2 linked regions of the Rubripirellula tenax genome follow. The protein of the gene in region 2 binds, or shares a complex with, the protein of the main gene of each other region. Links are inferred from orthologs where the notes say so. Each region holds a gene or a part of one and is shown on either strand. Other genes may lie near its edges. The genes, in order: hisF and hisH.

Region 1 (9,588 bases), 460 kb from region 2 along the record:
GGCGATCTTCAGCCCCATAACGCCACCGCCGACGACCAACCATGTCCGTCGCGGGGCGCCGTTCGCATTCGATTCGGTCACAACTAGTTCTTCCCGACGCGGTGACGGCCGAGCAGTTTCAGTGTCAACCAGATGGTCTTGAAGACTTGCATCTTGCTGTCGCCACCCTTTTGGTCGTAACGCAGACGTAGCGGTGCTTCACCGAACATGACGCCTTGGCTACGCAACTTCAACAGAACGTCGGCCATGCAGGAAAAGCCCTTTTCGCCGACGAAATTGTCGCCGTGTTCGGCAAATGCTTGGCGGATCACCGATGCACGATAGGCCCGGTAACCCGATGTGTAATCGCGAACGCCACGAGTCGGGAACAGGGATGTGAATAGCACACGGGCACCGATCGACAAGATATGCCGCTCAAACGGCACGCCGATGACGCGAGCACCCGGTTGGAAACGCGATGCGATAACCACGTCACAACCTTCGTGAATCATGCCCACCATCCGTTCAATCAACCCGGGGGGATGCGTGTTGTCGGCGTCCATCGTGACGATGATGTCACGCTCGCCCGCCCGGTCGACGGCTTCGCGAAGACCGTCACGAATGGTGACGCCCAGGCCCGAATTGACTTCGTGTTGGACCAGGTGGATCGGCATTTGAAACGACATTTGTGAAGCGATTTTCGCCGTGTCGTCCTTGCTGCCGTCGTCGACGATGATGACTTCGTAGGGCAATCCGCTGTCCGCGAACGCTTCGCCGATCCGCTCTAGCAGTTCTGGCAGTGCTTCTTCTTCGTTATAGGCCGGCAATGCCATGAACACCTTCGACGGGCGAAACCGAATCGAATCGCGTGATTCATGATTGGATTCGACTTGCGAAGTGACTTGTTGCTGGGTTTCCGGGCCGGTCGGATCGTGATTCATGTTTAGAAGGGTGGGCCTGAGCCAACCGGTGTGGGGTCGAAGGCGGGTGTCGAATGAAGCAAGCTGAGGCAATCGGGGGGTGATTCCTTCGTGGAATTTCCAGTGTCATTGCTACAACCCGCTTCCACAAGACTTTACATGGTGAACTTTTCAACACTTTTTGCAGCGTCGCCCGAAACACCCTTAAGCACCTGGTTGCGTCGGCCTTTTTTGCACCAATATGGCCACCAAAATGACCAAGCCCGCAGCCAAACACACACCATTGATGCTGGTCAGCACTCGAACCCCCATGGGACCGACGTCGATCCGCCCCATGATCATTCGTGTCGAGACGTAATTGAACAGCGGAACGGACCATAGGCCGACCAACGCCAGTCGCCAAAATCCAGAGATCGACGCCCATGACGAAGGCGTTTTCATCAGCACGGCGGCGAGCGGGCCGACCATCAGCATGGTGTCATAGGATTGGTGATAGAGACTGACTAACGAAGTCAACAGAATCAACGCGCCCGTGACACCCACCAACCCGTCGTCCAATCCGGCCCGTCGCCGCTGGTGAAGCAGCAACATCGACGGGATCAGGAAAACGAACATCGCGACCAGGTGGGCCGCTTCCTTCGGATCTTTGCCCGCCCATTTGGCGACCACGGCCAGTGCGTCGACTCGCGTCCATGAAAACACGGGCGACTCGTCGTCTTGGGCGCGGTGAATCTCTTGAGACTCTGTGAAGTCGTTGCGCAGGATCTCGATGCCGCGGCCGATGTCCCCTTCGCCTTCGTGATAGGCAATCCAGGCAAACGGGATTCCCGCGGCGACGATGCTGAGCACGGCGCCGATGATGATCGCTTTCACATTGCCGCGTGCCAGCATTATGAAACCGAGCGGCAAGATGTAAGTCGGCTTGGATGCGACGACTGCCAGCATTACCGCCGCCCGCCACGGTCGTCGGTCGCCCCAGTGAATCGCCAAGTAGGTCGCCAACACCAATTCGAACGTGAAGTACCCGTCAAACAAAGTGATGTGTCCGCCACGAGAAAACACCAGCGCCGCCGCGACGGCCAACGTCAAGTCGGCACGAATCGGTCGCCCGATGGATGCGGAAACGACCGCACCGATCGCGATGATCATGAACAGCGAAAACAGAAAGTACGTGACTTCGGCAACGTGCAACGGCATCACGACCCAGGGCGTATGCAACACCAAGATCGAAGGCAGGAAGAACGGAATCTGGCGGGCGACGGGGTTGGCGGCGGCGTAGTCGGCGCCATAGGGGCTGATGCCGTCCAGCACCGCGCGGGTGGGGAAATAGATTCCGTTGTGAAAGTCGCACATCCCTTGGCGTGAGGGATCAAACGGGCCAGGCGTTTGATACTGCTTGACCGTTCTGGCGGCCGTCAAAAAAACGCCGAGCGCGAAAATGAAAAACGCGATGATCGCATATCGGCGGTCGCCGACCACAAAACGGCTAGCCATTCGTACGTCCAAGCAATCGTCGCGTTGCTGCGGTCACGTCGCTTTGTCGCATCAATGACTCGCCGACCAGCACCGCTTTGACCCCGCCCCGGCCGAGCATCAAAACATCTTCATGAGTAACAATGCCGCTTTCGCCGACCAACAACCGATCGTCAGGAATCGACGGGCGCAGATCCAAGGTGTGCGAGAGCGACGTTTTGAATGTTTTCAGATCTCGATTGTTGACGCCAACCAAACGAGTTCCCGTCGCCAGGACCGCATCCAGATTGGATGGCTCGTAGAGCTCGATCAACGTTTGCAAACCCAGTTCCGCCGCTTCGTCGTGCAGTCGTTTCAGCTCGCTTGGCGTCAAGCATTCGGCGATCAATAGCACGCAATCGGCGCCGACGACTCGGGCTTGCAGCAGCTGGTATCGATCGACGATGAAGTCTTTTCGTAACAGCGGCAAGTCGACTGCGGCACGGACCTGTTTCAGGTATTCAAGCGATCCTTGAAAGAATGGCGCGTCGGTCAGCACGCTGATGCAGGCGGCGCCACCGGTGGCATAGCACTTGGCCAAAGTCGCGGGGTCAAAGTCTTTGCGGATCAATCCTGCCGACGGGCTGGCTTTTTTGACTTCGGCAATCAACTGAACATCATCACCGGCGGCAAGTGCGCCGTGAAAGTCGCGGCAAGCTGGCAAATCGGCAAGCATCGACTCGAGTGCCGACGCAGGCACGCGGGCACGATCCGTTTCGATCGTGACCCGCGTTTGGTCGATGATCTTGTCCAGAATTGTCATTTAGTGCTTAAAGTGCCGGCGTCCTGTCAGCACCAAAGGCAGGTTGAACCGGTTGCAAGCCTCGATCACTTCGTCGTCGCGGCGCGATCCGCCGGGTTGGATCACGGCGACAACACCGGCGTCGGCGGCGGCTTCGATCGAGTCGGGGAACGGGAAGAACGCGTCCGAAGCCAGCACGGAACCCTGGGCTCGATCGCCGGCTTTGTCGATCGCGATCTCGACGCTGTCGACGCGGCTCATTTGGCCTGCGCCGACGCCGATTAGCGACGTGTCTTTGGCAAGCACGATCGCGTTGCTCTTGACGTGTCGGACCATTTCCCAGGCGAACGAAACGTCGTCCCACAGTTCGTCGACAACCTTGGTGTCGGTGACTGTTTTCCACTGCAACATGGAACTGGTCATGCGGTCGGCATCTTGCACCAAGACTCCACCGGAAATGAATCGACGTTGGATCGACGATGGCGGCGTATCCAAGCGCCCGACCTGCATCAACCGGACGTTGTCACGCCACTTCGGTTTGCTGGTCAGCAACCCGACGGCTTCGGCTTCGAAGTCCGGTGCCACGATCGCTTCGATGAACAATCCCGGTTCACAAAGTAGTTCGGCCGTTTCTTTGTCAACGGTTCGGTTGAATCCCAGCACGCTGCCGAAGGCGCTTAGCGGGTCGCCGGCGAGTGCTTTACGGCATGCCCGGGCAAGCTTGATGTCCGTCGCCGCACCGCAAGGGTTGTTGTGCTTGATGACGGAAACGGCTGGTCCGCCAAAGCCACGAACAATCTCAAGCGCCGAATCAAGGTCTAGCAGATTGTTGTACGACAGTTCTTTGCCGCTGATTTGTCGAGCCGAGACGAGGTTCGCACTTCGCACGTTCGGGTCGACATACAAGGCGGCCCGTTGGTGTGGGTTTTCGCCGTAACGCAACTGCGTTTTGCGGCGAAGCGTCATGCTCAAACTGGCCGGGAATTCACCGCCCAGTGGTTCGCCTCGCATGAAATCGGCGATCGCGCGGTCGTAGCCAGCGGTGTGTTCGAACGCATCGGCCGCAAGCTGGCTTCGAAACTGGTGCGCCGTGCCGCCGACTTCGTCCATTTGGGCCAGTAGCTCGCCGTACTGTTGCGGGCTGGTCGCGACGGCAACATCGTTGTGGTTCTTGGCCGCGGCACGAACCAGACTGGGCCCGCCGATGTCGATCTGCTCGACGCATTCTTCGCGGCTAACGCCCGGTCGCGCGGCAGTTGCGGCGAACGGGTACAGGTTCACCACCACCAAATCGAACGGGATGATGTCGTGTTCGTCGATCGCGTCCATGTGATCGTCACGGTCGCGAATCGCCAGGATGCCGCCGAAGATTTTGGGGTGCAGCGTTTTGACGCGGCCGTCCAGCATCTCGGGGAACCCGGTGTACTCGGCGACGTCATGGACCTCGATTCCGGATTGTTCCAGGTGTTGGCGGGTGCCACCGGTGCTGTAGATCGCGACACCGGCACGTTGCAGCCCGGCGGCCAAGTCGGACAGACCGAGCTTGTCGCTGACGCTGATCAGGGCGGTGCGGATGGGGACGACGTCAGGGGCGGTCATGGCGATCCGGAGTGGTCAAACGCGGAGAAAAACGCGAGGCAGGTGGCTTAACGAACCGCCATTGTGTAATCGCCAAAAGCCCAAAACGTCAACGGGGCGAGCCTACAGACGCACGGCGATCCCGGCTTCTCGCATCGCTTGTTTGGTCTCTGCGATCGTGAATTGGCCGAAGTGAAAGATACTGGCGGCCAACGCCGCGTCGGCATTGCCATCGCGAATCGCATCCACCAAATGCTGGGGCGAACCGGCCCCACCGCTGGCCACGACGGGGATCGAAACGGCTTGGCTGACCGCCGAAGTGATCTCGATGTCGTAGCCGTCGCGAGTCCCATCGGCGTCCATGCAGGTCAACACGATCTCGCCGGCGCCCAGCCGTTCGATCTCTTGCGCCCACTCGACCGCCATCAGCCCCGTCGGTTTTCGGCCGCCGTTGATGTGGACTTCCCAGACTTCTTTGCCGTCTTTGACGATCCGCTTGGGGTCGATGTTGACGACGATGCACTGGCTGCCAAAGCGATCGGCGGCGCGGCGGACGAAGTCGGGATCGGTACAGGCCGCTGAATTGATCGATACCTTGTCGCACCCGGCCGACAAAAGAGCTCGCACGTCGTCGACCGTCCGAACGCCGCCGCCGACGGTCAACGGCATGAACACCTGTTCGGCCGTACGCCGGACGACATCCAAAATGATCGCCCGCTCTTCGTGGCTGGCCGTGATGTCTAGGAACACCAATTCGTCGGCACCCTCGGCTTCGTATCGCCGCGCCACTTCGACCGGGTCGCCGGCGTCACGAAGGTTCACAAAGTTGGTTCCCTTGACGACACGGCCTTCGAACACGTCCAAACAGGGAATCACGCGGGCAGCAAGCATGGTCGGTCATCTCGGGTTACGAAAGCAGGTTCGACACGGTCGATCGGCACTGGTCCAAGTAACCGACGCCGAACATGTTCAAATGGTTCATCAGATGATAAAGAACATAGACGCCCGTTCGCCGTTGCCAACCGGCGGGCAACGGGAACGCATCGTCGTAAGCCTCATAAAATTCTGCGGGGCAAGACCCGAAAAGCCTCAGCATCCCGAATTCGGCCTCGCGACAGCCCCGGTAAACCGCCGGATCGACGATCACCGGCTGCCCGTCGGCGTCGCACAAGTAGTTGCCGCTCCACAGGTCGCCGTGCAGCAACGACGTCTCGTCGTCTCGCCCGGCAAGCAACTCGTCCATCCGACCGACGATGGTTTCGATGTCGCGTTGAAGACTCGAATCAGCCAGCCCCTGATCGACGGCCCATCGGAGCTGGAACCCGATCCTCTGGTCGGCGACGAACTCGGACCAAGTCGATCGAGACGCGTTCGGTTGGCGAGCGGAACCGAGATAGTTGTCCCGGTCGAGTCCGATGGCAGTGCCCAGCGTTGTTTGGTGCAGTGTTGTTTGACGCAGCGTTGTTCGATGCAGCGCCGCGAGGCAGCATCCGAAATCTGCAAAAAAGCTCGATCCGCGGTGGCCCGATTCAATCCATCGCATCACCAACCAAGCTCGCCCGTCTACAACGCCGCCGGCGATGACTTCGGGCACTTCGATCGCGTCGGCCGCGCGCAACCGAGATAGTCCGTCACGTTCACATTCGAAATTTTCGGCGAAGGATCGGTCGTTCGATTTGACGAACACAGTTTCGGCAGTTCCGTCCGAATACTTCAGCACGACGCGAGCGGCGTCACTGATACAGCCGCCGCCCACCGTGGACACGTTCGTGACAGCGACGACGTTCGGAATGAGTTTTCGGATCGATGATTCCATGTCGCGCCGACACTCTTTCAAGCGTCTCGCTTGGGCGAGGCCGATTCATCGACAAAGAACGTCACATCGTTGTGCATCCTCAGCAGTGATGCCGGACAATCGGGCGATACCGGACCAAGCATCGCGTCCCCGATGGCGTCCGCTTTCACGTCACCCGTCGCGATCAAGATGATTTGATCGGCTTCCATGATTGTGCCGATTCCCATCGTGATGGCCGTTCTTGGAACGTCGTCGACCGAATCGAAGAAACGCGAGTTGGCTCGGATCGTTTGTCCAGTTAGCGAAACTTGACGCGTGCGAGAATCGGCGGCTGACCCGGGTTCGTTGAACGCGATATGCCCGTTCGACCCAATCCCCAACAATTGAATTGCAATGCCTCCGGCAGTCGCAATCGCCGATTCGTATTCGGCAACATGCTTTTCGATGTCTAGGCATTGACCATCGGGTACGTGAGTGTTGGCCAGATCAATGTTCACGTGATCGAACAATTGCTGTTGCATGAAGTGGCGAAAACTCTGTGGATGGTCCGATGCCAAACCGATGTATTCGTCCAAGTTGAACGTCGTCAGTTGCGAGAAGTCCAATGCTTCATCGCGATGCAGTTGAATCAAACGTTGGTAGGTTGCAACGGGACTGCTTCCCGTCGCCAACCCCAAAACCAATTTGGGGTTCGATGTGATGGCCGCGGCAATGCGGCGTGCAACTTGGTCAGCGACATCGCCGGCTGAGGGGACAACGGTCAATCGAGGGGAAGACGTCATGCCAGTTCGGACTCCAATGCGTCGATCGCTTCCATGATCAAAAAGGTCAATTCGCCGGCGCTGATCTTGTTCAGGACTTCGTCGCGGACGTCATCTCTTAGAAACACTCTTACGCGTTTGACGTGATTGTCGAATTGCTGACTCGCCAGCGCCGAAGCCACCGGCGAAACGTCACCCAATGTTCTTGTTGTGCCGTCACGTCCGATGACGTCCATGTTGATATCGACTTCTAGTTTTACGGGCGGCGCATCGACAAGAACGTCGACCGCGTGGACAACAACTCCGCTCTTGCTGGATAGACTCCCCGCCAATCGCTCCGCCAAGGCGACCAGCCACCAATAGGGTTTACGAGCCAATCGTCCGTGAACTTGGTCGCCATCAACGGCATTGAATTCGGCAGCCCGTTTGTAAAGACGTCGACGGGAACCGAACAGTCCTTCGGCAAGCGGTTCGGCGACGCTGCCTTCGGCCGATCGGCGTAGGTTGGCGATCCACTCGGCTTCCTTCATCCCCAGCGTCGATTCCAGATCGAGCCGATGCTGCAACAGGAATACGCACCGCTGTAGCATCGCCGTCGCGGCGCGGACGGTGTGATGCCAATAGACTTCGCTGAACATGATGTAGCGAGAGAACACCATCATCTCAGCGGCCGTTCGACCTTTGTCGCCAACCGCCAACGCGCCCGTTTGCGGGTGAATGCAAAGCGATGCGATCAATCGACCGGCGTCAAAGTTTCGGCCATAGGGAACGCCGGCATGCAGGCTGTCGCGTTGCAGATAGTCCAGTTTGTCGACATCGATCGGGCCGCTCAAGCAAGATGCCAAAAACCGGTGCCCCGACGTGTGATCGCTTGGTCGCACCGACCCCGGGCAAAGAAGCGAAAGCACGTCGGCGGCGTCACATGCCCAATCGTCACGGATGCAGTTTGCAAGTTCGGATCGTTCGATCCATCCGCCGATGCGGGTTTCGTGTTCACCGAGTTCCGCGATTCGCATGTCTTCGATCGGGTGGCAAAACGGCCAGTGGCCGACGTCGTGCAACAACGCCGCCAAAACGAACGCGTCGGCCAATCGGTCATCGACCATCGATTCGAACCCGGCATCGCCAGCGAATCTTGCCAGCACGCCGACGGCGTTGCCGTAGACCCCAAGGGTGTGCTCGAATCGCGAGTGCGTCGCGCCGGGGTAAACAAGACTGACCATCCCTAACTGGGTGATCGATGCCAGGCGACGGATCGGTGAAGTATCCAGCACGCGCCGAACGCGATCGGACATCGGGACGTCCTGTGCTGGTGGGATCCGAACTAACGAGCCGGTTTGGTAAAGCGATTGAATTTCGGGCAGCATGAGGCGACGTTTTGATCGAATGAACTGATCGAGAAAGCGAGACTCGAAACGCTTCGGCTAGGGAAGCGGTGTGCCGGTCGCAAGCACAGCGCCGCTAAGCAGCGCCAACAGCAAAGTCGCGATCAGGTACAGCCCCGCATGGGCCAGCCCGCTGGTGAATTCAAGTTCAAAGCAACCGACCGACATCATCGCGCCCACAGCCAACATGACCGAGAAGATGATCCCAAACCACATGAACGACATCTGTGACGGCGATTCGTAATCGGCGACATAGGCCGGCACGAACGCGTACAGCAACCACAGCGAAGCGAACAAGGCCGAGCAAATCAAAACTCGATTGCGAAGTTCATCGCTGACGTAGGGCGCCAACTCGGAATCTCGCACGAACGTGTATCCAGCCCAAACGAGCGGCGGTGCGACGGCCAACGCTCCGATCGCCAAAATCACTGTGGAAACGCCACCGGTGAATCGCAATCCGATCGCCACGCCGATCGCGGCCAGGACTGCGCCGCCGGTGATCATCAGCCCTTTGCGAGTGACATCGGTCTCGCTGCGTTTGAGGGGCTTTAAAACACTCTTGCCGCTACTGTCTTTGGGCGCCCCGTCGTCGGGCGCGTGGATGACGACCTGTTCGTCCAGTTCGGGGACCCGAATTTGGTTTTTACAGCTCGGGCAGGGGCCGGTTTTGCCCGCGAATTTTTCGCTGACTTGAAACCGTTTCAAACACTTCGGACAGGTGACTTGGATCTGCATGGATGAATAGATTTCAGGCGTCAGGTTTCAGGCGTCAGGTTTCGGCTGTGCTCGTGATAATAACAGACATTGGATTTGGTATTGTAGGGACGAGCCGCCGTCCGACTCCGAGCAGCCAAACCCGATTTCCTGACGCCTGTCACCTGAAACCTGGCTCCCCCCCATGCCCACCGCTCACGTC
Region 2 (9,562 bases):
CGTGGGTCGGGAGATCCCAACGGCCGGCAAGTGGGCTCTTTGGGAGTTCGGTGTGGCGGCGATTCTGCGAAACGTCGAAGATTTGCCCGGCATCACGCCGATGGTGCGACGTTACTTCGCACGAGCCACCCATTACCAGGACCGGCCAAGCACCTAGACTGGAAAGTCAACGCAACTGACATTCCCCCTAGCCCCCTACCGTTCCACCATGAGCAGTCTTTCCGTCGAAGCCGTTCGCACGGCCATTGAAGCGTATCCCGATCCAGAATCAGGTCGACCGATCGGATCCATGGACCAAATTCGCGATGTGGTTGTTTCGGGTGCGTCATCAACCACCATCACGATCGGATTGACGTCGCATTCGATGCCGATCGCCGACGAAGTCGCCGACGCACTTCGATCGCGGATCGTCGCCGCGATCCCGGGTACCGATGTCGATGTTCAAACCGTGCATCACGATCGCGCGCCGGCTCGGTTGGGTCAGATCGGATTGCGTTGCAAGAGTGTCATCGCAGTCGGCAGCGGCAAAGGCGGCGTCGGCAAAAGCACCGTTGCCGCATCGCTTGCCCTGACGCTGCGCCGGATGGGATCGAAAGTCGGCTTGATGGATGCCGACGTCTACGGGCCCAGCATTCCGCACTTGCTCGGATTGTCCGGTCGTCCGGCCATCACCGAAGCGAAACGCATCGAACCGATTCGATGTGGTGACATGCCCGTCATGTCGATGGGTTTCTTGATCGAACCGGACCAAGCGGTGATTTGGCGAGGACCGATGTTGCACGGTTCGATCAATCAATTCCTCGGCGAGACCGATTGGGGTGACCTCGACTACTTGATCATCGATATGCCGCCCGGAACCGGCGACATCGCGCTGACACTCTCGCAAGCGTTGCCGCTGGCCGGATCCGTTGTCGTTTGTACTCCGCAGGAAGTCGCGTTGTTGGACGCCGTCAAAGCGATCAGCATGTTCCGCAAGGTCAACATTCCGATCTTGGGGATGGTTGAAAACATGAGCGGATTTCTTTGTCCCGATTGTGGCAAGACGTACGACATCTTTGGGCGTGGCGGCGCACGCGACAAAGCCGAAGAGTTGGGCGTCGCTTACTTGGGCGGTTTGCCAATCGATATCGAGTTGCGTAAAGCGGGTGATGAAGGCCGGTTGGCCGAAGTGATCGATACCGATGAACGCGCACGTGCGCCATTCGACGCAGTCGCCAAAGCAGTGGTGCGAAATTTGGCGGCAAAAGCAGCCGCGGCGCCACCAAAGGCCAGCCTGCCAACATTGTAGGGAATCGCCCACTACGGTCATTTTGAGCGGTCTGAGGCGGTCTGAGCGGGGCAATCCAAGCTGCCCAACGAAAAAAGCCGTACCAGAGAAGTCTCTGGTACGGCTTAGGTGCGATTCCTTGGGCCCAAAGGCCGTCGGTCATGCGGTTTTAGCGACGCTTCTTAGCAGCTTTCTTCTTTGTTGCTTTTTTCTTGGTCGCTTTTTTCTTCGTAGCTTTCTTCTTAGCAGCCTTTTTCTTGGTTGCTTTCTTCTTCGTCGCCTTCTTCTTAGCAGCCTTCTTCTTGGTTGCCTTCTTCTTCGTCGCCTTCTTCACTGCCTTCTTCTTGGTTGCCTTCTTAGCGACCTTCTTCTTGGTCGCTTTCTTCTTCGTTGCTTTCTTCTTGGCCATGTTCTTTTCTCCGCTGAGAAATGAACGCTGATGAGAGTTCGAGACTTCAAAAGCAAGCTCTTGAAGTCACCGGCCACGCCCCATCGAGCGTTAAGGTGTGATTGAACTTCAAAGCCATGGTGTCCAACACCGCAGCGGCTTTTGTTCAACCTGTAAAAACTGCGCGTAACTTTACGCGCTTCTCCAGATTCCGCAACATCTTTTTTTAAAAAAAGTGGTTGCACATCAAAAATATTTTGTTAACGGGCGACACGCAAACTCATCGCGAAGTCGTTTTTGTGTTGCCGTTCGTCGATGCGCAAGTGCATCGCGCTGTGATCGACGCGTGTCAAAGTCGGTGATGATGCGCCACGAAAAAATTGTCTACGTGAGTGCGCATCGAATCCGTTTTCGTCTCTGTTTGGATCGCGATGAAGGACTTTGCGATTGACGCGCGCCCTTAAAAACGCCCGTTCATTTGTTGCAGTTGTTGAAAGCTGGTGATGCCTAAGATCATGAACATGATCCCCATGTACTGTTGCCCGCCACTGAATCCGTACAGCGCCACGATCGCCGCCGCGATCACGCTGATCCACAGCGCTGTTTGTGCTGTTCCGCCACGCATCTCCACGATCGAGCGCGTGATCTGGCCTCCGTCGAGCGGCAAAACGGGAACCAAATTTAAGATCGCCCAAAACACGCTCGGAAAAAGATAAAAATCGATCAGGGCGTACAACCCAACGCTCTGCGTGATCATCGATTCGCCTTCACTAGCCCCGATCAAGCGAAGTATCCCTTCGGGCAACCGAATGATCGTGTCGAATTGATCCAAACGAAACCCCGACATCTTCACCAACGCGATCACGATCAACGCGGAAGCGAATTGCATCAAGGGTCCGGCGAATGAAATCCAAAGCGTTTGTTGTGGACCCAAAGTCGCGTACCGCGAACCCCCGCGTGGGATCGCCAAGCCGCCGAAGTGGTAAAGGACGATTTCGGCGTCGATGTGGTTTTGGCGAAATGCCAGAGCGTGACCCAGTTCGTGAATCAAAATCGAAACGAAGATGCACAGGGTCCAGAGCGCCAACAGCGGCATGATGCCGGGGCTGAGGTCGCGCAGCATCAGGTCCAGTCCCTGCACCCACGAATACCCAAACACGATCGCCATCAACCAGAATCCCCAGGCGATTCGAATCGGAAACCCGAGCAATCGGAATCGCAAATCGTAGGGCGAGTGACTCGGTTCTTGCAGCATGGGGTTCGCAGTGACTTCACGGACGGTCGTTGATAACCCGCCAAACGATCTAACGGGCACCGCTCAGTTTACCATCGCGTCGCGAAGTGCGGGTGCAGTCACTTCTTATCCGATGATCCGGTCGGCATCGTGATCCAATCGGATAGCGAAATTCGCAAGTCGTCTCGCCGTTTGTGGATCGACTTGTTCAGTTTCGAAACCAACTTTTCGTCCTGTTTGTTGACGAATCGTTCCACCAGAACCTCCTGCATGATCTCGCCCCAAGCTTCGGCGACGTCGCCGCCGACATGGCTGACCCGATCGACTTCGAACGATTGCAGTTCAAGCTTTGCTTCGTTGATGATCGGATCGATGACCAAGTCCGGTGGAATCTTTCGATAGTCGGGATAGAAACCGATCGACGCCGATGACGTCAAACGAACTTTCATCTTTCCCGATACCGTCACGCTGAATAGCTTGACGCCCAAGTTGTGCCGCTGAATTCGCGCGCTGAATTCCATCGGCGCGATCACGGTTGAATGGATCTTCCAACGTTCTTGGCCGGTCACCGGATCGATGACGCGATTCACATTGTCCACGTTGACGTCAACGTTGCGATCCGCATGAGGCTGGGGCACCGTGACTTCGTAGCGAACCCACCGACCATGGTCGACGTCGCGAAACTTGCGATGCGTTTTCAGTTTCAAACCGTCCATCTTCATGCTGACGCCGGCCCAAACCTTTTTTGTGTTGCCCCAATCTTTATCGCCATCGAATGTGCGTGGAAGCACCGTCAACGCTCGATCGACCAGCCATTGGACGGATGCTTTTGCACCGGCTTCGTCGATTGCCATCGACGGCGGTGTTGGCGCGGGTGTTGCCTGCGGCGTAGACGAAGGCGCGGCCGGCGATTGGGCCGCCGATCGCAATCCCGAATGGGCAAAAAGAAACGCGACGACGATCACCCAAGGACCGCCGACGCGTTGCACAAATTTCAAGGAACGATTGCTTAGCGATACACCACTGCTTAGCGATACACCACTGCGAAGTAGACGCCGTCGCGTCCGGTGGCCATCGCAGCACCGGCGTACTGCATTCTGGTGTCGCTGGTGAAGCATGCCGACACTCCCGACGGCGAATAAGAACTGGACCAACCCACGCCTTCGTAGGTCCCCGGGGAAAACGACCCCGGCGGATGGCTCTTCAATCCCATCGAAGCCATCTGTTGTGCCCGCCGCTCGGCGACGGCTTGCAACGAACCATCGTATCGCAGGCCACCGATGCCCTGTCGAGATCGTTGTGCGTTGAGCGCCGGCAAGACGTTGCGGACTCCGCCGGTCGCTCGCAATGACGATGTGTTCGCCACAGGTGCGGTGTTCGCCACAGGTGCCGATGTGGCGGGCGAGTTATACGACACCTGACCGATATTCGACGTTGGCGTCGACACGGATGTCGAAAATCCTGTCGAGGCGGGGCTTGGATGGACCTTGCCACACTTGGGGCAAACGTAGCTGGAGCCGGACGATACCGGTGAGGAAACGATTGTGGTTTGGGCCTGTGTGTGGCTTCCCGCCGTCGAAATCCATCCGGCCAATAATAAGGCCGTGAACCAAGCGAACTTTTGCATCGAGTTTCTCCAACACATCAAGAATAGGGATCCGTCGCCATCAAGATCGCAACGACGGCTAACTGCGTCGAAAGGATCGAGAAGTTGCCGGATAGGTAAAGGGGGTTTTTGCGGCAAATTAGAAAGAAGGCGTCGACTTTTGTGATTGGCACGTTCGGTAAACGTGTGCCCACCACAACTTAGGGTCGACGCCATTGGGTCGACAGAAATTTACCCGAAATGAAACCTTGGGAATCCTGGGGGGCTTAGGCGGTCTATGATTTGCCCGTGTTCAGGCAGTACGCCCATCGATGTGTGGCAGACGGCGCGTCGCCGTTCCCCGCTTCGGCGACCACTCGAGTCGCATCATCCGCTAGCGACTCGATAGCACCGTGTAATGCGCTGAGTGTCACGTCGCCGGTCAATCGATAGGTGCTCGCCAGCAACCCCGCTTCGCCCGGGCAACGGCAGGCCAAGTCGAACTTCAGGCCTGGATTTTCGAGCGAATCGAGGGCTTCGACGCTGATCGACCAATGTCCTCGCCCGGCCGCTCCGACGCCCAGGATTGCTGGCTTTCCGCCGATGTTTTCCAGCGATAGCTGCTGGATTGGCGGTGACGGGGGCCAGTCCATCTCTCCGTCGCCGTCGGTGCTGTGGCCGACCTCGATTTCGTCGACGAAAACGCGATGAACGAATCGGTCGCGGATCCACCGAAACTCAACACTCATTCGCCCATCCGGCGTGGTCATCGAAACGTTGGCGGGTTTGTTCTCGGTCGCACTCATTGAATTGAACCTTCGGTGGTGGCCGCAATCTTGTTGAAGGCGGCCAACAGTTTCAGCCCATCGGCTTGGCTTTTTTCGGGGTGAAACTGAGTTGCCATCAGGTTGCCGCGGCGGACGGCGGCACAAAACGAGCCACCGTAATCGCACGTCATGGCAACGATCGACGGGTCTGTGGGACGAACGAAATACGAGTGGACGAAGTAAAAGTGGCTGCCATCGGCAATTTCGTCCAGGATCGGGCCTTGGGTCGTCTTGGTAATCGTGTTCCAGCCCATGTGGGGCACTTTCATCGTCCGCGGCAACTCGAATCGAACGACGTCGCCTCCCAAGATCCCCAGCCCTTCGTGTTCGCCGTGTTCAAAACCCCGTTCAAACAGCAGTTGCAGCCCCAGACAGATGCCCAAAAACGGCCGTTCCGTGGCGACAAAATCGGCGATCGCCGTCACCAGATCCCGTCGCCGCAGTTCGGTCATCGCATCGCCAAACGCCCCCACCCCCGGCAAAACCAGCTTTTCAGCCGTTGCGATCTCTCGCGGATCCGAACTGATCCGGGCCTCGCCGCCGACCCGTTCGATCGCCTTTTGAACGCTGCGGAGATTGCCCATCTGGTAGTCAACGATGGTGATCATGGGGAAAGCAAGTTTGGGGTGTTTCGGGCGGAGACCAAGTGACGATTCAGACACGCCAAGTTACCCGAAGGAAAGCACAAAAGAAGCCCAGCCGCCCACTGTCCTATTCCTTTCTGAACGGTCGGTTTAACTTGTGGGCTAACGTTAGCTCGAAAGCTTGCAGGAAAATCGATGTCTTCCCCGCCCAATCCGCACCCACTTGATCCGCTCGTTCGGTTGATGGAAACGCTGGCCGAGCGATCCCAAACGCGTCCGGCCGGTTCGTACACGACCAAGTTGCTCGACGGTGGACCCGCCAAAATCGGTGGGAAGATCCGCGAAGAAGCCGACGAAATGATCGAAGCGGCCGACGAAGCGGGCGATGAAGGACGGGCCCACTTTGTTTACGAAGCCGGCGACCTGATCTATCACGCGATGGTCTTGATGGCGTGGCGCGGCGTTGACGTGGGCGAAGTCGCGGCCGAACTGGCTCGCCGCGAAGGCACGTCCGGGCTCGTCGAGAAAGCCAATCGACCCGCCAATAATCACGAAACAACTTAGACGGAATCAAACAGTACGATGGGCTCTCAGCGAAATTTGCGAATCGGCATCCCCAGCAAAGGGCGGCTCAGTGAAGTAGCAAGCGAGTTGTTGGAAGCGGCCGGATTAAGTTTTCGTCGCCAATCACGCGGGTTGTTCGCGCGCGTCAGCGGTTTGCCGATCGACATCATTTTCTTGCGCACCGACGACATCCCGACGTTGTGCAACGAAGGTGCCATCGATATGGGTATCACGGGTAGCGACTTGGTCGAAGAAGCGGCCTGCGATGTCAAAACGCGCATGAAGCTCGGTGTCGGCCGTTGTCGCTTAGCGATCTGTGTGCCCGATGATTCCGACTATCGATCGGCCGCCGATCTGGACAAGAAACGCATCGCGACCAGTTTTCCAACGGTGACGCGTACGTACTTGGCCGCGCACAGTGCGACCGCGCATTTGGTCGCACTTTCGGGCAGCGTCGAGGTCATGATCCAGCTGGGCGTCGCCGATGCGATCGTCGACTTGGTCGAAACGGGCAGCACGCTGGCGGCCAATCGTTTGCGAGTCCTCGAAGACATCGGTCACTATGAAACGGTGCTGATTCAAAACGGTCGTGGTCACGATCCTGAAACTGCCGATCGTGTTGTCCGTCGACTCGAAGGCGTGGTCATCGCTCGCGATTATTCGTCGCTTGAATACAACGTGCCGCGAAGCAAGTTAGCGCAATGCGAAAAAATCACACCGGGATACGATTCGCCGACGATCAATTCGTTGGAAGACCCTAAGTGGTGCAGTGTCCGAGTGATGGTCCGTCGCAAAGATATCATCGACACGATGGAAGCACTCGAGGCCGAGGGTGCATCGGCGATCATCGAAACTCCGATTCTGAATTGTCGTCTTTAGGAACAATCATGAACCAACCCGCCGACCTGCCGCTGGAAATCGACGTCGCCACCTTGGCAGCGATGAAGCAACGTGGCGACGAATTTTTGTTGCTCGATGTTCGTGAGCAAGATGAATATGACTTTGCGAAAATCGATGGCAGCCGATTGCTGCCGATGAGCGAGTTGCCCCAGCGAATGGAAGAGCTGCAACCGCATAAGGACGACCACATCGTCGTCCAGTGTCACCACGGGGGTCGCAGTCTGCATGTGACGCGAGTCCTGCAAGCCGCCGGCTTCACGCGAGTGCAAAACCTGGCCGGTGGTATCGACGACTGGAGCGAACAAGTCGATCCCACAGTGCCTCGCTACTAGGCGTCTGTGCCGACGCGTCACCGGCACCGACCCGGGTTCTTCGCTGGCGGATGAGTTAGGATGGCGGCATTGGTCCACCCGATTCACCTTCCCAACGCACGCCAAAGCCCGACGATGACGCACCTGTCGAAACTGCTGTTACTGATCATTCTCGCAGCGCTGATCACCGGTGGTGCACGGGCGAGTGGGCAAGACGCTGCTCGTCCCAACGTCATCGTCATCTTCATTGACGACATGGGATACGGAGACGTCGGTTTCAACGGCGCGATCATTCCGCAAACGCCGAACCTCGATCAACTGGCAAACGAGGGAATGAAGTTCACCGACTTCTACGTCGGATGTGCCGTTTGTTCCGGGTCACGAACGTCACTGTTGACCGGTTGTCACTACCAACGACTCGGCATGAACCCGGTGCTGTTTCCTCATAGCGACAAGGGACTGCATCCGGACGAAGTCACGCTTGCCGATATGTTCAAGGACGCCGGCTATCGCACCGCGTGCATCGGCAAGTGGCATCTTGGGCACCTGCCGCCGTGTTTGCCGACGTACCAAGGTTTCGAATATTACTGGGGCATCCCCTACAGCAACGACATGTGGATCGATCCCGCCAACAAATTGGCCGACGACATCACGCTTCGCAGCGGCGTCACGCTTGCGGATTTGAAAGCCGGTAAAAAGATCAAGAACGAAGTGCCCATTCTTCGCGGCGAAGAAGTCGTCGAATATCCTGCGGATCAAACGACGATCACGAAGCGTTACACCGAAGAATCGATTCGCTTCATCAACGAGAACAAAGGCTCGCCGTTCTTTCTGTATCTGCCCCATACGATGGTGCATCGCCCGCTGGCGGTTTCCAAAGCCTTTGACAATCCAGACAAAGAACCGATCACCAACGCCATCGAAGAAGTGGATTGGTCCGTTGGCGAAATCGTGAAGACGCTCAAGCAAGCTGGGATCGCCGAGAACACACTGGTCGTCTTTACAAGCGACAATGGTGCGGCCGTCGGATCGTCGGTGCCCCTGCGAGGCAAGAAAGCGAGCGTCTATGACGGCGGCATTCGTGAGCCCACCGTGATGTGGTGGCCCAGCAAGATTCCCGCGGGATCGGTTTGTCGCGAAGTGGCCGCGTCGATCGACCTGATGCCGACGTTTGCAAAACTTTGCGGCGGCAAACCGCCAACCAGCAAGATCGACGGCAAGAACATTTGGCCGTTGATCAGCGGACAGAGCAACGCCGTCAGCCCCCACGAAGCGTACGTGTTGATGCATGGACCGGGGACCGTTCGCAGCGGCAAGTGGAAGTTCTATCCTTGGCCCGAAGGCAAGGGATCCAAGCAGGGCAAGGGATCGAACCGAGGCAAGCCAACGCCCGATTCAACTGCCGTGCCAGTGCAGCTCTACGACACCGTCGCGGATATCGGTGAAACCAAGAACGTCGCGGTGATGCATCCCGAAGTGATCGATCGTTTGCAAGCGGCATACGACGGGCACGTTGCCGAAATCAATGCGAACCGACGTCCGACCGCAACGATGCTGCGACCGGCCGACGCGAAATCATCTGCCCGACCCGAAGCGTCCGATGCTCCGAATAAAAAACAGCCTAAGAAGAAAGCACTGATCAAGTAGACGATGCACCGTCTCAGCATCGGTAGCAACCACCGTCGGTCCGATCCGTCCACCGCGTTCACTTGGCGGCGGTTATCATGAAAGGGTCTGGTGGCTCGTGTTCCTTAGATCAGATTGGATCGGATCAAACGGTTTTTTTAATGCAAACTATTATCTTCGTTCGACGCTCCTTTGTGGTCCGAGCCCTTTGCATCCTTGCGTTTGCATTGTTGGTCGCGTCCGCAAACGGTTGTTCGTCGAAAGACAACCAGCGTC

Evidence for each region.
Region 1: the proteins of hisH (region 2) and hisF are in contact, whole or in part, in a crystal structure (PDB 6RU0), measured with the Thermotoga maritima proteins. The link is inferred for Rubripirellula tenax from one-to-one orthologs. Residues at the interface, in WP_004080484.1 of Thermotoga maritima: Asn15, Arg18, Arg22, Arg117, Leu118, Pro119, His120, Met121, Gly122, Trp123, Asn124, Asn134, Gly135, Tyr136, Tyr138, Val140, Tyr158, Glu180, Lys181, Ser182, Ser183, Lys184, Ile185; in WP_004080486.1 of Thermotoga maritima: Met1, Leu2, Ala3, Arg5, Ser40, Glu41, Asp45, Glu46, Ala70, Glu71, Ile73, Asp74, Ile75, Pro76, Phe77, Asp98, Lys99, Ser122, Gln123, Glu161, Thr195, Leu196, Asn247, Arg249, Glu251.

What each region holds. Positions count from the first base shown.
Region 1 is NZ_SJPW01000002.1:515,684-525,271, forward strand. The notes cover bases 3,739-6,493. They hold hisF (imidazole glycerol phosphate synthase subunit HisF), read right to left. Parts: upstream 5,623-6,493; coding sequence 4,855-5,622; downstream 3,739-4,854. Other genes in these bases: purH (bifunctional phosphoribosylaminoimidazolecarboxamide formyltransferase/IMP cyclohydrolase), read right to left, coding at 3,739-4,752; Poly51_RS07680 (fructosamine kinase family protein), read right to left, coding at 5,639-6,493. Also shown: Poly51_RS07650 (NAD(P)/FAD-dependent oxidoreductase), read right to left, coding at 1-81; Poly51_RS07655 (glycosyltransferase), read right to left, coding at 84-920; Poly51_RS07660 (glycosyltransferase family 87 protein), read right to left, coding at 1,104-2,393; indole-3-glycerol phosphate synthase TrpC, read right to left, coding at 2,386-3,174; more of purH, read right to left, coding at 3,175-3,738; more of Poly51_RS07680, read right to left, coding at 6,494-6,547; nagB (glucosamine-6-phosphate deaminase), read right to left, coding at 6,565-7,308; Poly51_RS07690 (HD domain-containing protein), read right to left, coding at 7,305-8,582; Poly51_RS07695 (hypothetical protein), read right to left, coding at 8,712-9,407; Poly51_RS07700 (tRNA (cytidine(34)-2'-O)-methyltransferase), read left to right, coding at 9,571-9,588.
Region 2 is NZ_SJPW01000002.1:56,395-65,956, forward strand. What follows is about bases 4,094-6,822. They hold hisH (imidazole glycerol phosphate synthase subunit HisH), read right to left. Parts: upstream 5,910-6,822; coding sequence 5,277-5,909; downstream 4,094-5,276. Other genes in these bases: Poly51_RS31175 (hypothetical protein), read right to left, coding at 4,094-4,516; Poly51_RS05955 (hypothetical protein), read right to left, coding at 4,771-5,280; hisE (phosphoribosyl-ATP diphosphatase), read left to right, coding at 6,081-6,449; hisG (ATP phosphoribosyltransferase), read left to right, coding at 6,468-6,822. Outside these bases: Poly51_RS05925 (hypothetical protein), read left to right, coding at 1-157; Poly51_RS05930 (Mrp/NBP35 family ATP-binding protein), read left to right, coding at 176-1,288; Poly51_RS30305 (hypothetical protein), read right to left, coding at 1,437-1,676; Poly51_RS05940 (site-2 protease family protein), read right to left, coding at 2,116-2,910; Poly51_RS05945 (hypothetical protein), read right to left, coding at 3,009-3,887; more of Poly51_RS31175, read right to left, coding at 3,917-4,093; more of hisG, read left to right, coding at 6,823-7,328; Poly51_RS05975 (rhodanese-like domain-containing protein), read left to right, coding at 7,337-7,681; Poly51_RS05980 (sulfatase family protein), read left to right, coding at 7,742-9,307; Poly51_RS05985 (CRTAC1 family protein), read left to right, coding at 9,448-9,562. UniProt on the Escherichia coli protein: IGPS catalyzes the conversion of PRFAR and glutamine to IGP, AICAR and glutamate. The HisH subunit catalyzes the hydrolysis of glutamine to glutamate and ammonia as part of the synthesis of IGP and AICAR.